3 regions of the Pseudoalteromonas sp. JSTW genome follow, and region 3 is predicted to be linked to each of the others. Evidence: predicted binding sites of a transcription regulator. Region 3 holds the regulator's gene; each other region holds the start of a gene.

Region 1 (4,270 bases), on a different replicon from region 3:
CGCTACAAAAACAGACCATCTGTCTAATAGTGATCTCATGTGGTATCGATTGAATGAAAACGGCGATATTATTTACCCTAAGCAGGCGAAAACAATTCGTGTCAATTAGCATCTAGTGACGAGATAGGTTACTATTGCGCGGTAATAAGTAACCTAAGATTTAGTATGGATAATCAACCTAATAATCCTTTGCATGGCGTAAAACTTGCCGATATCGTCACTAAGCTACAAGAAAAATTTGGCTGGGAAGGCCTCGCTGCGCATGTCGATGTTCGCTGCTTTCAAAATGATCCCAGTGTAAAATCAAGTTTAAAATTTTTACGTAAAACGCCCTGGGCACGTGAAAAAGTAGAGCAACTTTATGTCGATACGTTTTTCAATACCCAAGAGGACGATATGGCAACTTTCCAGTGGAAAAGCATTAAAAAATAATTATTCTTCTGCCATTATCACCGAAAGCGATTTCGGTGATATTTCTACAACGATTTCATCAGCTGTTTTCACCTCGCCATCAATTACATAGCTTAATTCATTTTCTGCCGTAACACAGACACGCATAGCATTTGTGTGATGGCTGTTAATTGCAAAACTTGTCTGAGTAATGCTCGAAAAAACCAACTCAGCAATACTCAAGGTACTGGCTTTCGAGTCTGCACTTGGGGTAAGCCAATTAACATCTAGTAACCCATCTTTATGGTCGGGCTGCCCTGCTGATTGCGCTAACAAGGTGGTGAATGGTGCTGCGTTGGCGATAATCAGGCTTGTGGTATGAATTGACTGCGGTTCATTGTTATCAAGTTTTACGGTGTAATCTTGAGCTTCATGCTCGCCGAGCGCGTGCCAAAAACCTTGTAAATAGGCCAATTGCCCCGATTCATTTTTTGCATCACGATGCGCTTTTTCTATCATCTTTTGCTCAAAACCTATCCCTACAAGCAATAGCATACGTTCGCCATTACACAGTGCGGTATCAATACGACTCGCCTGCCCTTCAATAATGAGCTCACAGGCTTGTTCGACAGGAATTATTTTTGACCGAATGCCCATTAAAACATGCGCTAACGCATTTGCTGTACCTAATGGAATGATCCCTAATTTACAGGGGGTATCAACTAACACACTTGCAACCTCTGTCACAGTGCCATCTCCCCCACATGCAATGATTACATCGGGCTGTGATTTAATGGCCTCTTTTGCTAAATCAATGCCACTAATTTCGGCCGTTGTCGTGTGTACTGTTAAATCGTAGTACTGTGATAAACGGGCGGTAATTTGTTTATTTTTAGATTCCCATAATTTCGTGCCCGATACAGGGTTAGCAATAAGTACAGCTTTATTTTTAATTAATAAATCACCGGCTTTATGACGTCTTATTAAATGACGTAATTGACGTTTATTAAGATTTGCAGTCTCACGTGTTTCTTTAATTTGCTCAAGTATCGTGTGCACATCTGCATCTTTGTTTTGACTCAATAAATAAGCAGCCATGACAAATACGGAACGACCACGTCCTAATGCACAATGCACTACAACGCGTCTGTCTTCTTTAATCTGATGATGTATCCAATTAATGGCTTGATTTAATTGTGCGCGGGTTGGCACGCTGTGATCAAGTACTGGAATATTTAGATAACGGATATTTTCTTGAGTAGACGACCATTCTAAGCCATCAAACTCACAGGTTACATCTAAAACGGCTGTGATCCCCATTTCTTTCATACTGTCTATGTCAGATGGAAATAATCGACAAGCCAAAAACAAATGCTCGTTTATTTGTTGAAGTGGCGGCACTTTATCGTGTTTTCTAGACCACGCGTTATAAAGTTGTGCGCCAAGTAAAAATGGAATAAACGCCCACCGTATATACATGGGAATAATGCCATTTTCACGTTTACGGAATATTCGCGCGATATCAAAAAAATAAGCCGCGCTCACTAATAATAATGAAAGCGCTGTCCAATAAAAAAATAGCGCAAAGTACACCGTATCTACACGCAACGCAGCAATAATAAACGCTACGGCTAAAACTAAATAGGTTGATGCTGCCCACATAATCACTCCTTGTTATTGTAATTATTTATACATAGCAAGTTTCACTCCAGAGTTTAAAGTACACCACGCCTTTTGATATACCTTAAATCAATAACTTAGCAGATTTACTATTTATATATAAATAAGTTTAGGACATTTTTTCAATAACATATGAATAACTTACACATTATGAATAACTTGAAACCTATAAATTTGCCAATAAGCACATCCCTGCTAACCTAATTAATAGAAAAGAGGTGGGTTAACATTGATTTCACATCCTTTTTTCTAAAAATAATGTTTCGTGCATCTAAACCGGTGAGTAAACCGTTACTTCTATACAACAAGAAAAACAGGAACTTTATGGACAACGATCAACTATTAGCGTTACTGAGTGCAACAGCGAAAGGTGACAAAAATGCCTTCGCAAGTTTGTACAAATCAACTAGCGCTAAGTTATTTGCCATTAGCTTAAAAATGCTGGGTAATCGGGCTCAGGCTGAAGAAGTATTGCAAGATGCCTTTGTAAAAATTTGGCACAATGCCAGTGACTATCAAGTATCAAAAGGGGCAGTTATGTCATGGATGATAAGCATAGTCAGATACCGTTGCCTCGATTTATTACGCCACCACAAAGTGCGTAAAGAACAGAGCTTAACTGATGAGCAAGAACAAGAAGATTTAACGTCTATTCAAGTTGCTTACGAAGATGATTCAAAGTTGGTCGACTGTATCGAACAACTTGATCCACAGCAAAGACAAGTAATTCACTTGGCTTATTATAAAGGGTTGACTCATCACGAGCTTGTTGATCACATTGCATCCCCTCTTGGCACAGTTAAAAGCTGGATCAGACGTGGGTTACAACAACTACAAAGGTGCCTAACGTTATGAATTATGAAAACCAAACACTTATTGATATGTTAGCAGCCGAGTATGTTCTTGGGACATTAAGAGGCCCCGCTCGCGACCGTTTTGCTCGTTTAATGTTAACCTCTACCCGTGCAAGAGAAGCAACATGGATGTGGGAGCAACATCTCAATAACTTAGCAAGTTCAATTGAGTCTGTGCCACCCGATGAAGCCGTATGGGAAAAAATTGCCAGTCGTATCGACCCCAACGTTGTGCCTTTGCAATTAAAAACCAAAAAGCCACGCTCAACGATACTACAAGCATGGTCGCTTATTGCCACCGCTGCGAGTATTGTCCTTGCGCTTATTATTTGGCAGCCTCATGAGTCGGTTACATCGCAAGCGCAACAAATTGCACTTTTTAAGAATCAAGCCGAATCTGCACTTTGGTTTATTGATGTCCAAGACGACAGCCTTGCAATTAAAGCATCGACAGCACTTATACCACGCACAGACAAAGATTATGAGTTATGGATGATTTTAAAAGGGCAAGAAGCGCCCATATCCTTAGGTCTACTGCCCAAGTCAGGCCGAATTGAGCTACCTAAAAATGCCCAATTTAATGCGAATGACATTGCACTCCTGGCTGTTAGCTTAGAACCCTTGGGAGGATCGCCTAATGGCTCCCCAACCGAGGTCTTATACACCACCGAATTGGTTATTCTTTAAATCTAAAAGCCGTGCATTGCACGGCTTTTTGCATTTTTGTTAAAAAATTTTCAAATTATTGCATCCAATTAAATTCTTCGCCCGTATTTCACTATGACTTAATTTAAAAACTAAGGAAAAAGTCATGAAGAACGTAACTCCATCTCTAATTGCTATTGTAGTATGTAGTACCCTGTTCAGCTTGCCTACAGAGGCATCTAGTCACCGAGAAGCACCGAACATTACACGCTTCCCAACATTAGACTCAACAGACTTTTACGCGTTTAATAGTTACGAAGAAGGCCGTGGCGATTATGTCACGTTCATCGCAAACTATATTCCACTTCAAGATGCTTACGGCGGTCCAAATTATTTTGCAATGGACCCAGATGCAACCTACAGCATTCATATTGATAATGACGGCGATGCTGTAGAAGATATGACCTTTGCTTTTAATTTCAAAAGCATGTTACCTAATGACAACATGGGTGTTGCTTTAACAGTCGGCCCAGAAGGCAATCAACGCACGGTTGCAGTGCCATTAAAGAATGTCGGCGGTGTAGCGGCCGGTAATAATGCAGCGGTTAACTTTAGCGAGTCATATACAGTGAGCATTGTAAAAGGCCCACAACGTACTGGCTCTAAAACAATGCTAACCAATTCAATGAATAGCAGTAATG
Region 2 (4,270 bases), 880 kb from region 3:
TAAAGAGACGTTGCTGCACAAACGCGCCATGCAAGCATAACGCCTACGGTTTAATGTAGGCGTGAAATTTATTTCGCGTGAAGAGGTTGTAAGCAACGAGCTGCGAAAAGCGAGATGCGAGCTTGTATAGTTAAAACGCCTCCCACGTGTGAGATGTGTGTCACTTGTAGGAGGGGCTTTAGCCGCGAATTTTATAAAAGACGTTGCTGCGCAAACGCGCCATGCAAGCATAAGGCCTACGGTTTAATGTAGGCGTGAAATTTATTTCGCGCGAAGGGGTTGTAAGCAACGAGTTACGAAGTACGAGATGTGAGCTAAACCGTGAAGGGTGTTTAATGTCGCTTAAAAGGTTTGCTTTTTCGGCGTTAAAACGCCTCCCACGTGTGAAATGTGTATCACTTGTAGGAGGGGCTTTAGCCGTGAATTTTATAAAGAGACGTTGCTGCGCAAACGCGCCATGCAAGCATAACGCCTACGGTTTAAGGTAGGCGTGAAATTTATTTCGCGCGAAGGGGTTATAAGTAACGAGTTACGAAGTACGAGATGCGAGCTAAACCGTGAAGGGTGTTTAATGTCGCTGAAAAGGTTCGCTTTTTCGGCGTTAAAACGCCTCCCACGTGTGAAATGTGTATCACTTGTAGGAGGGGCTTTAGCCGTGAAAGGGTTGTAAGCAACGAAGTACGAAAAGCGAGATGCGAGCTTGTATAGTTAAAACGCCTCCCACATGTAGTGTATATCACTTGTAGGAGGGGCTTTAGCCGTGAATTTTATAAAAGACGTTGCTGTGCAAACGTGCCATGTAAACATAACGCCTACGGTTTAAGGTAGGCGTGAAATTTATTGTGCGCGAAGGGGTTTCGCAACTCGTATTTCGTCATTGCACTCTATTCATTTCTTTCCAACTGGCTTTTAGGCTGTTGGCAAAGCTGATGAACTTTTCTTTCATGGTGCGTTTGACTTTAATCTCTACTGAGCCTAGCCAAACATTACCTTCAATCGTAATTGTGGGGCCTTGCCCTTTATTGAGTGCAACCGATTTATTTTCAACGCTACCAACCACACTAAACAATTTTGACACTACATTCACATGCTCTGGCACGTAGATTTCGTCGCTGCCTAAAATACAGTTTACGTAGATGGTGACATGCTGGTGCTGAAAAACGGCTTCACTAAAGTCTAATTCAATTGAGCCTAAACAGTTCGTTAGGTGAATTTCTTTCGGGACTAGCCATTGGCCGCTGCGCTCGTTGGAACCTAAAATACTGCGTAGTTGCAGGCTTTCTGCATCGCTACCATGTGCATAGTGAGGTTTAAACTGCGCGTGTTTATGTGACTTGTAGTCAATATCTGCTGTTAACTCTAAGTCAGAAACCAGCTCAATTAACACTTCATTGCTGGTGGCTTCCATTGCTTGGTCTAGTCTTCGTTCAAATGCTTCTGCTGAAATAACTGCATGACTGTAGTTATAGATAAGTTGATCGATTACTTCTTCTCTTACTTGCTCGATGGGGCGATCTTCGAGTTTGACGGCCATGATAATTCCCTGTTGAGTTTTAAAGTTATGTTAATCACAAAGCAAAGTGTAGGCCAAAAATTATTTTATTAATATTCATTGGTTTATGTTTTTTGATGTGGGCTTTCATTCGTTAAATTAACCATAGATTAATAAGATTGACAATTAATTAGTCATTTTTATAACAGAGTGAACTTCTTACCGAATTGTCTGTAAATAATTACCGAAACGAATATAAATCATGGCTGAATATCGATTTAACTTATTGAATAATATAAAAATAAAAATTTGGCATCGAAGTCGCATTAGTTATCTCGTCTTTAATCAAAAGGAGAAAGATTATGAATACATTCAACAAGACTATGATTGCTGCGTTAGTAATTGGTGCAACAAGTATGAGTGCTCAGGCAAGCAACTGGGAAAATGAAAGTAAAGATGCTTGGATTGATGGTAAGGCAGAAACTGTGCTTCTTATGAACACTAACCTAAATAATTTTGATATCAACACAGACGTAAAAAACGGCAAAGTTGTATTAACCGGTAAAGTTGATAGTGAATTAGACAAAGAGTTAGCCGAAGAGCTTGTACTTAGCCTAGACGGAGTAACTGCTGTTGATAATAAATTAACGGTTGTGAAAAACATGAAGTCTAAGGCAGCGAGTGCAGATAAAGGTGACTCAGTAGAAAGTGACTTAACTGATGCGAAGATCAGTACAGTGATCACCACACGTTATTTATTTAACTCTGAAGTAGGCGGCACTGATATTGATGTCGATACAGATAAAGGCGTTGTTACACTAAAAGGTACGGTTAAGTCAGATGCAGAAAAGCAATTAGCAGTGAGCATTGCTGAAAATGCTGAAGATGTGCGTAAAGTCATCGATGAACTTAAGATTGTTGCTGAATAATAGCACGCCCTATAGCCCAGCTTTGGCTGGGCTTATCTTTTTCAAGGAGTGAGTTATGGATTTAATACGCATTATTTTCTCGGTTTTAATTCCGCCTCTTGGCGTATTTTTACAGGTAGGTTTGGGGGCACAATTCTGGATTAATATTATTTTAACCTTATTAGGGTACATTCCAGGTTTGATTCATGCTGTGTATATTATCGGTAAGCGATAATAATCACGGTTCAAAGGAATGAGTTTACGGCAAGGAAATGCACACGTAATAATGGATGACAACACTGCAAGGAGATTTACAGTATGGAAAATGTAACACAGCACAAAGGACAGCAAGGAAGTAACAAGGCGTTATGGACAAGCGCACAATGGCAACGCTTTATGGATAAAGTGAAAGGATAAACACCAAGGATTTTGGTTTAGGCTAGGAGCCAAATATGGATGAAGCTAGCGTAAGGAGGTGACAAAATGGAACAAGTACAAGCGCAATTATTACACGGACTGAACAACAAGGGAGTTGCTACATGGAATGAGCAACAGTGGCAACTATTTATGGAACTTACTAAAGCGGTTACGCCACAGGTAACAAGGAAGGCTGACGATAAAAACCCGATGTCATCTTCAGGTGACATCGGGTTTTTAATTACATCTGCAATCTATCTCAATACCAATTCAAATCAGTGTGAATGATTTAAACCTGTCGTTTGCAGCGTTAAAAATTTCTTATTAACGACTGCATGGTGCCTGATTTGTTACTTATAATAAGTAGCAAGAACACACACCTAGAACAATTCAATGACTAATCACAACTTAAATTGATTAACTGTTTTATTAAGTGAAATAGCTAGCTCATTGAGATCGCGTGCTTCGTCTGCTAACTCATGTGCATGATCTGCTGTACTATTAACTAAATGGTTAATTGCCGCGAGGCTATTGTTAATGTCCTCAGCAACCACCGTTTGTTGCTCAGTTGAGGTCGCAATTTGATGACTCTGGTCTTGTACATTCGTCACTGAGCCTGCAATATCTTGCAGAGCTTGCAGTACAATTTGAGTTTGCTCTACAGAGCCTTCTGCACGCTCTTGACCCTGCTGCATCATGGTGGATGCTTTTTGAGCTATTTGCTGTAAACGCGTGATCATATTACGAATATCATCGGTCGACTCTTGTGTACGACTTGCCAGTGAGCGTACCTCATCAGCAACCACCGCAAAGCCTCGCCCTTGCTCACCTGCACGCGCCGCTTCAATGGCTGCATTGAGTGCCAGTAAATTGGTTTGTTCTGCAATTGAGTTGATTACATCGACAACAGCGCCAATATTGCCGCTTTCTTGCTCAAGCCCAGCAACAACTTTAGATGCCTCACCGATGTGGCTGGCAAGTGCGGTCATCACCGATTGCGCCTGCGTTGAACGCTTGGTGCCATCGGCTGTAATGCTTTGCACTTCTTCGGCTGCATTGTTGGTGTGTTGCGCATTTCGCGAAATTTCGAGTACCGTAGAGGCCATTTCTGTTACTGCGGCGCTAACACTGTCAACTTGTTGCTTTTCTTGCTGAATTTCGTCGTTGGTTTTTTTAGAGACGATTTTAAGCTGTGAAGCCGCTTGGCTTAACTGCTCAGCTTGGGCTGCTGTATTAAGCATCATGGCACGTAATTTATCGATAAAGGTATTCATGTGGTGAGCGAGCTGACCAACTTCATCTTGACTCTTTATTTCGATTTTTTGGGTTAAATCACCATCACCTGAAGCAATATCACGCATGATATAAGTAAGTTTTGTCAGTGGTTTAGTGATCATTTGCGTAGCCCAGAAGATCATCGCAATAATAATCGCTAAAATGATGATCACAGAGG
Region 3 (4,270 bases):
GGTGATCAGCAAGTTTGGCAAGTAAAAGCCAAAGAAGCCACGTTATATGAAAACGATCAGCTTGTATTCGAAGGGGATGTAGTTGCTAAAAACCTTACCCATAATGGCATGATCGAAGATATTAAAGCTGAGAACATTAACATCGACATTGACAAAATGACCATGTTTTCTAAGCAACCTGTCACGCTGACAGGACCGAATTTAAAAATTACCGGTAAAGGTTTAAAAGCCGATTTAAAAGCCGAAATTGTTGAGTTAACTAACCATACACGAACCATATACTATGACCAATAAACTTAAGAAATTACTCCTGATCCCAAGCTTATTGATTGCGTTTTCTGGCGCAGCTGCTGAGCAGGCTGGCACACCAATCAGCATTAGCTCTGATCGCCAAGAAGGTCAGCTAAAAAATGGCATTGGTATCTTCGAAGATAATGTCGAGATCATACATGGTAACCGTCGTATTACAGCGGATCGACTCGAAGCACATGCAGGTGAAGTTGAAGGCACGGTTGAATTAATTATTGCCACAGGAAAGCCCGCTTACTTTGAAGAAAAACAAGCTGACGGCACTATTATGAGCGCCAGTGCTGAAGAAGTTCGTTACGATGTTGCTAAACGCTTATTAACACTCGTTGGCAATGCACAAGTGACTCAAGCAGGCCAAAAAGTCAGTGCCAAGAGCATTACATACGATATGGAACAGCAACTGATAAGTGCCGAGAAAGATGAAAACTCGACCGATCGTGTACACACTATTTTAGTGCCTGTTGATAACAAAAAGAACGATGAAGGCCAGCCATGAGCACACTAAAAGCAGAGCTATTAGCTAAAAGCTATAAGGGTCGCCAAGTTGTAAAAAATGTAGGCCTTGAGGTAGAAGCTGGCAGCATTGTCGGTTTACTTGGGCCAAATGGCGCAGGTAAAACAACCACCTTTTACATGATTGTGGGATTAGTGCCCAGTGACAAAGGTAAAATAAGCATTGATGATAACGACATCACCTTATTGCCAATGCACAGCCGCGCTCGCTTAGGTATTGGCTATTTGCCACAAGAATCATCGATTTTTAGAAAACTGACTGTTTATCAAAACTTAATGGCCATTTTAGAGACCCGTAAAGATCTCAATAAACAAGGCCGCGAAGAAACACTTAACAGCTTACTTGATGAATTTAGCATTCAACACATTCGTGACAGCCAAGGTATGGCATTGTCAGGGGGTGAACGCCGTCGTGTTGAAATAGCACGCGCACTGGCCGCTGACCCTAAATTTATTTTGCTCGATGAGCCTTTTGCTGGTGTTGATCCTATTTCAGTGTTAGATATAAAGAAAATTATTGAGCACTTAAAAAATCGTGGTATTGGTGTATTAATTACTGACCACAATGTGAGAGAAACCCTTGATGTTTGTGAAAAAGCCTACATTGTTTCTCATGGGGAGCTAATTGCATCAGGTACACCTGAACATGTGTTAGCCGACCAAACTGTACGCGATGTGTATCTAGGCGAGCAATTCAGGCTTTAAATACGCCACCGACTAGAGCATCTGCTAGACTTATAACAATGACAATAAATCAAATAAATAGTTAACGGCATCGTGCTATTGTTTGATAAGACTAAAAAGGATTGTTAGGGATACATGAGGCAATCATTACAGCTGCGCATGGGCCAGCAACTTACAATGACTCCACAACTGCAACAGGCTATCCGTTTGTTGCAGCTCAGTACATTGGATCTCCAGCAAGAAATTCAAGAAGCGTTAGACTCTAACCCTTTGCTTGAAGTTGAAGAAGCAGATTATGCAGAAGAGAGTATTGGCAAGAACGAGCAAAAAGCCGAATCTGACGATACCCAACTAAGCGCGTCGGCTGACGAAGCTGCGAGCGAGTACGAGCAAGAAAGCAGTGATGCCCTCAACAAAGACACCGTAAGTGACGACTTAGCAATGGATGTTACGTGGGATGAGTACATGAGTGCTGCCCCATCAAGTTCCTCAGGTCCAATGCCTGAAGATGAATCAATTTACCAAGGCGCATCAACCGAAACTCTCCACGAATACCTAATGTGGCAGTTACAACTAACTCCATTCAGCCCAACAGACGAAGCGATTGCCGTTGCGATTGTTGAGGCAATTGATGATTCGGGTATTTTAACCGTAAGCTGCGAAGACATTGTTGAAAGCTTCAATCAAAATAACGATGAAGAAGAAATCGAACTTGATGAAGTCGAAGCTGTCTTAAAAAGAATCCAATTATTCGATCCTGTCGGTATTGGCGCCCGTAGTTTACAAGAATGTTTGTGTATTCAATTACGCCAATTCGATGCTGACACCCCCTATTTAGCTGAAACTAAAATGGTGTTATCAGAACATATTGAATTATTAGCGAGTCGTGACTATCGCACTTTGATGAAAAAGACTAAGCTTAAAGAAAGTGAGCTGAAAGAAGTCATGACATTGATCCACAGCTTAAATCCAAAGCCTGCGGATACAATTGTTAGAGAAGAGTCTGAATACGTGATACCCGATGTATCCGTAAAAAAAATAAAAGGCCGTTGGGTAGTTGAACTAAACCCAGACTGCATGCCGAAAATCAGAGTGAATAGCCACTATGCGGCGATGTCACGTTCTGTAAAATCAAGCAGTGATAGCCAATTTATTCGCTCTCATTTACAAGAAGCAAAATGGTTTATTAAAAGCTTAGAAAGCCGTAATGACACGTTATTAAAAGTGACTAACTGTATTGTTCAACAACAACAGGCTTTCTTTGAACATGGTCCTGAGGCCATGAAACCCATGGTATTAAATGATGTCGCAGAAATGGTCGAAATGCATGAATCAACAATTTCGCGAGTAACAACACAAAAATACATGCATACCCCGCGGGGAATTTTTGAGTTGAAATATTTCTTCTCCAGCCATGTAAGCACTGAAAATGGGGGTGAGTGTTCATCTACGGCAATTCGCGCTTTAATCAAAAAGCTAATCGCCGCAGAAAACACAGCTAAACCATTGAGTGATAGCAAAATTGCAGATATATTGGCTGAGCAAGGAATTAAAGTAGCTAGACGGACAATAGCAAAATATCGAGAGTCTCTAGCAATACCTCCGTCGAATCAGCGTAAGAGTCTGATTTAGACGTTTTACATAGAAGGAAAATGCTTATGCAACTAAATTTAACTGGTCGTCATGTAGAAATCACAGATTCATTAAGAGACTATGTAAACACCAAGTTTGCGAAACTAGAAAGGCATTTTGACCACATTAATAATGTTCATGTCATTCTAGATGTAGAAAAACTAAGCCAAAAAGCAGAAGCAACTTTACATGTAAACGGAGGCGAGTTATTTGCCTCTACTGAACACCAAGATATGTATGCAGCCATCGACTCGTTAATCGATAAACTTGATCGTCAAGTAATTAAACACAAAGAGAAATTAGCTCGACACTAAATTATGAAACTTAGTTCACTTACTAACCAGGACTGCAGCAAAGCTGCGGTCCTTTTTAATAGCAAAAAAAGAATTCTCGAATTTATCAGCGAACTGGCTCATGAGCAGCTCCCTCATTTATCTCAGCAAGATATACTCAATGCCCTATTGAACAGAGAAAAATTGGGCAGCACGGGTATTGGCCGAGGTATTGCGATTCCACATGGTCGTATGAGCGGTGCAGATCAGCCACACGCATTTGTAATTGTGAGTGAGTCACCTATAAATTTTGATGCAATTGATAATCGTCCAGTGGATATTTTTGTCGCACTCATCGTACCAGATGGTGACTGTCAGCTTCATCTAAAGACCTTATCAACAATTGCTGATAGACTTAAAGACAAAGAATTTTGTAAACAGCTACGCAGTGCTAAAACAGATAGTGATCTGTTTAAAGTCATTGCATCAGAGGCATAAATGGAATTAATTATTATCAGCGGTCGCTCTGGTTCAGGTAAATCAGTCGCTTTACGAGTACTTGAAGACTTAGGCTATTACTGCGTTGATAATATTCCTGTAAACCTGCTTCCTTCGTTAGTACGCAGTGTGTCAGATAATTACGACAAAATTGCTGTAAGTATCGATGTGCGTAACCTGCCGAAAGAACAGCAAGAATTTAACGATATTCTTGAGTATTTACCGGGCTTTGCAAAACCCACGTTGTTTTATTTAGATAGTGATGATCAAACACTAATCAAACGGTTCTCTGAAACTCGCCGCTTACACCCATTATCGATTGACTCGCTGCCGCTTGATTTAGCGATTAAACAAGAAAAAGT

The links. The regulator sigma-54, encoded in region 3, starts transcription at its own class of promoters, with help from an activator protein. The targets are predictions, from matches to a motif close to GTTGGCACGNNNNTNGNNT.
Region 1: GZH31_RS16965 (diacylglycerol kinase family protein) is a predicted target of sigma-54. The motif match lies at 2,234-2,252, and genes of this name have one in related genera.
Region 2: GZH31_RS14500 (LiaF domain-containing protein) is a predicted target of sigma-54. The motif match lies at 1,574-1,592, and genes of this name have one in related genera.

What each region holds. Positions count from the first base shown of each region.
Region 1 covers NZ_CP058973.1:142,405-146,674, forward strand. The annotation lists gene GZH31_RS16955 (DUF1496 domain-containing protein) at 1-109, shown strand, start outside; gene GZH31_RS16960 (VF530 family DNA-binding protein) at 166-432, shown strand; gene GZH31_RS16965 (diacylglycerol kinase family protein) at 433-2,052, opposite strand; gene GZH31_RS16970 (sigma-70 family RNA polymerase sigma factor) at 2,395-2,925, shown strand; gene GZH31_RS16975 (anti-sigma factor domain-containing protein) at 2,922-3,611, shown strand; gene GZH31_RS16980 (DUF4331 domain-containing protein) at 3,736-4,270, shown strand, end outside.
Region 2 covers NZ_CP058972.1:3,212,295-3,216,564, reverse strand. The annotation lists gene GZH31_RS14500 (LiaF domain-containing protein) at 875-1,534, opposite strand; gene GZH31_RS14495 (BON domain-containing protein) at 1,855-2,421, shown strand; gene GZH31_RS14490 (YqaE/Pmp3 family membrane protein) at 2,477-2,635, shown strand; gene GZH31_RS14485 (hypothetical protein) at 2,884-3,105, shown strand; gene GZH31_RS14480 (methyl-accepting chemotaxis protein) at 3,219-4,270, opposite strand, start outside.
Region 3 covers NZ_CP058972.1:453,411-457,680, reverse strand. The annotation lists gene lptC (LPS export ABC transporter periplasmic protein LptC) at 1-294, shown strand, start outside; gene lptA (lipopolysaccharide transport periplasmic protein LptA) at 284-805, shown strand; gene lptB (LPS export ABC transporter ATP-binding protein) at 802-1,527, shown strand; gene GZH31_RS02185 (RNA polymerase factor sigma-54) at 1,642-3,138, shown strand; gene hpf (ribosome hibernation promoting factor) at 3,165-3,452, shown strand; gene ptsN (PTS IIA-like nitrogen regulatory protein PtsN) at 3,456-3,908, shown strand; gene rapZ (RNase adapter RapZ) at 3,909-4,270, shown strand, end outside.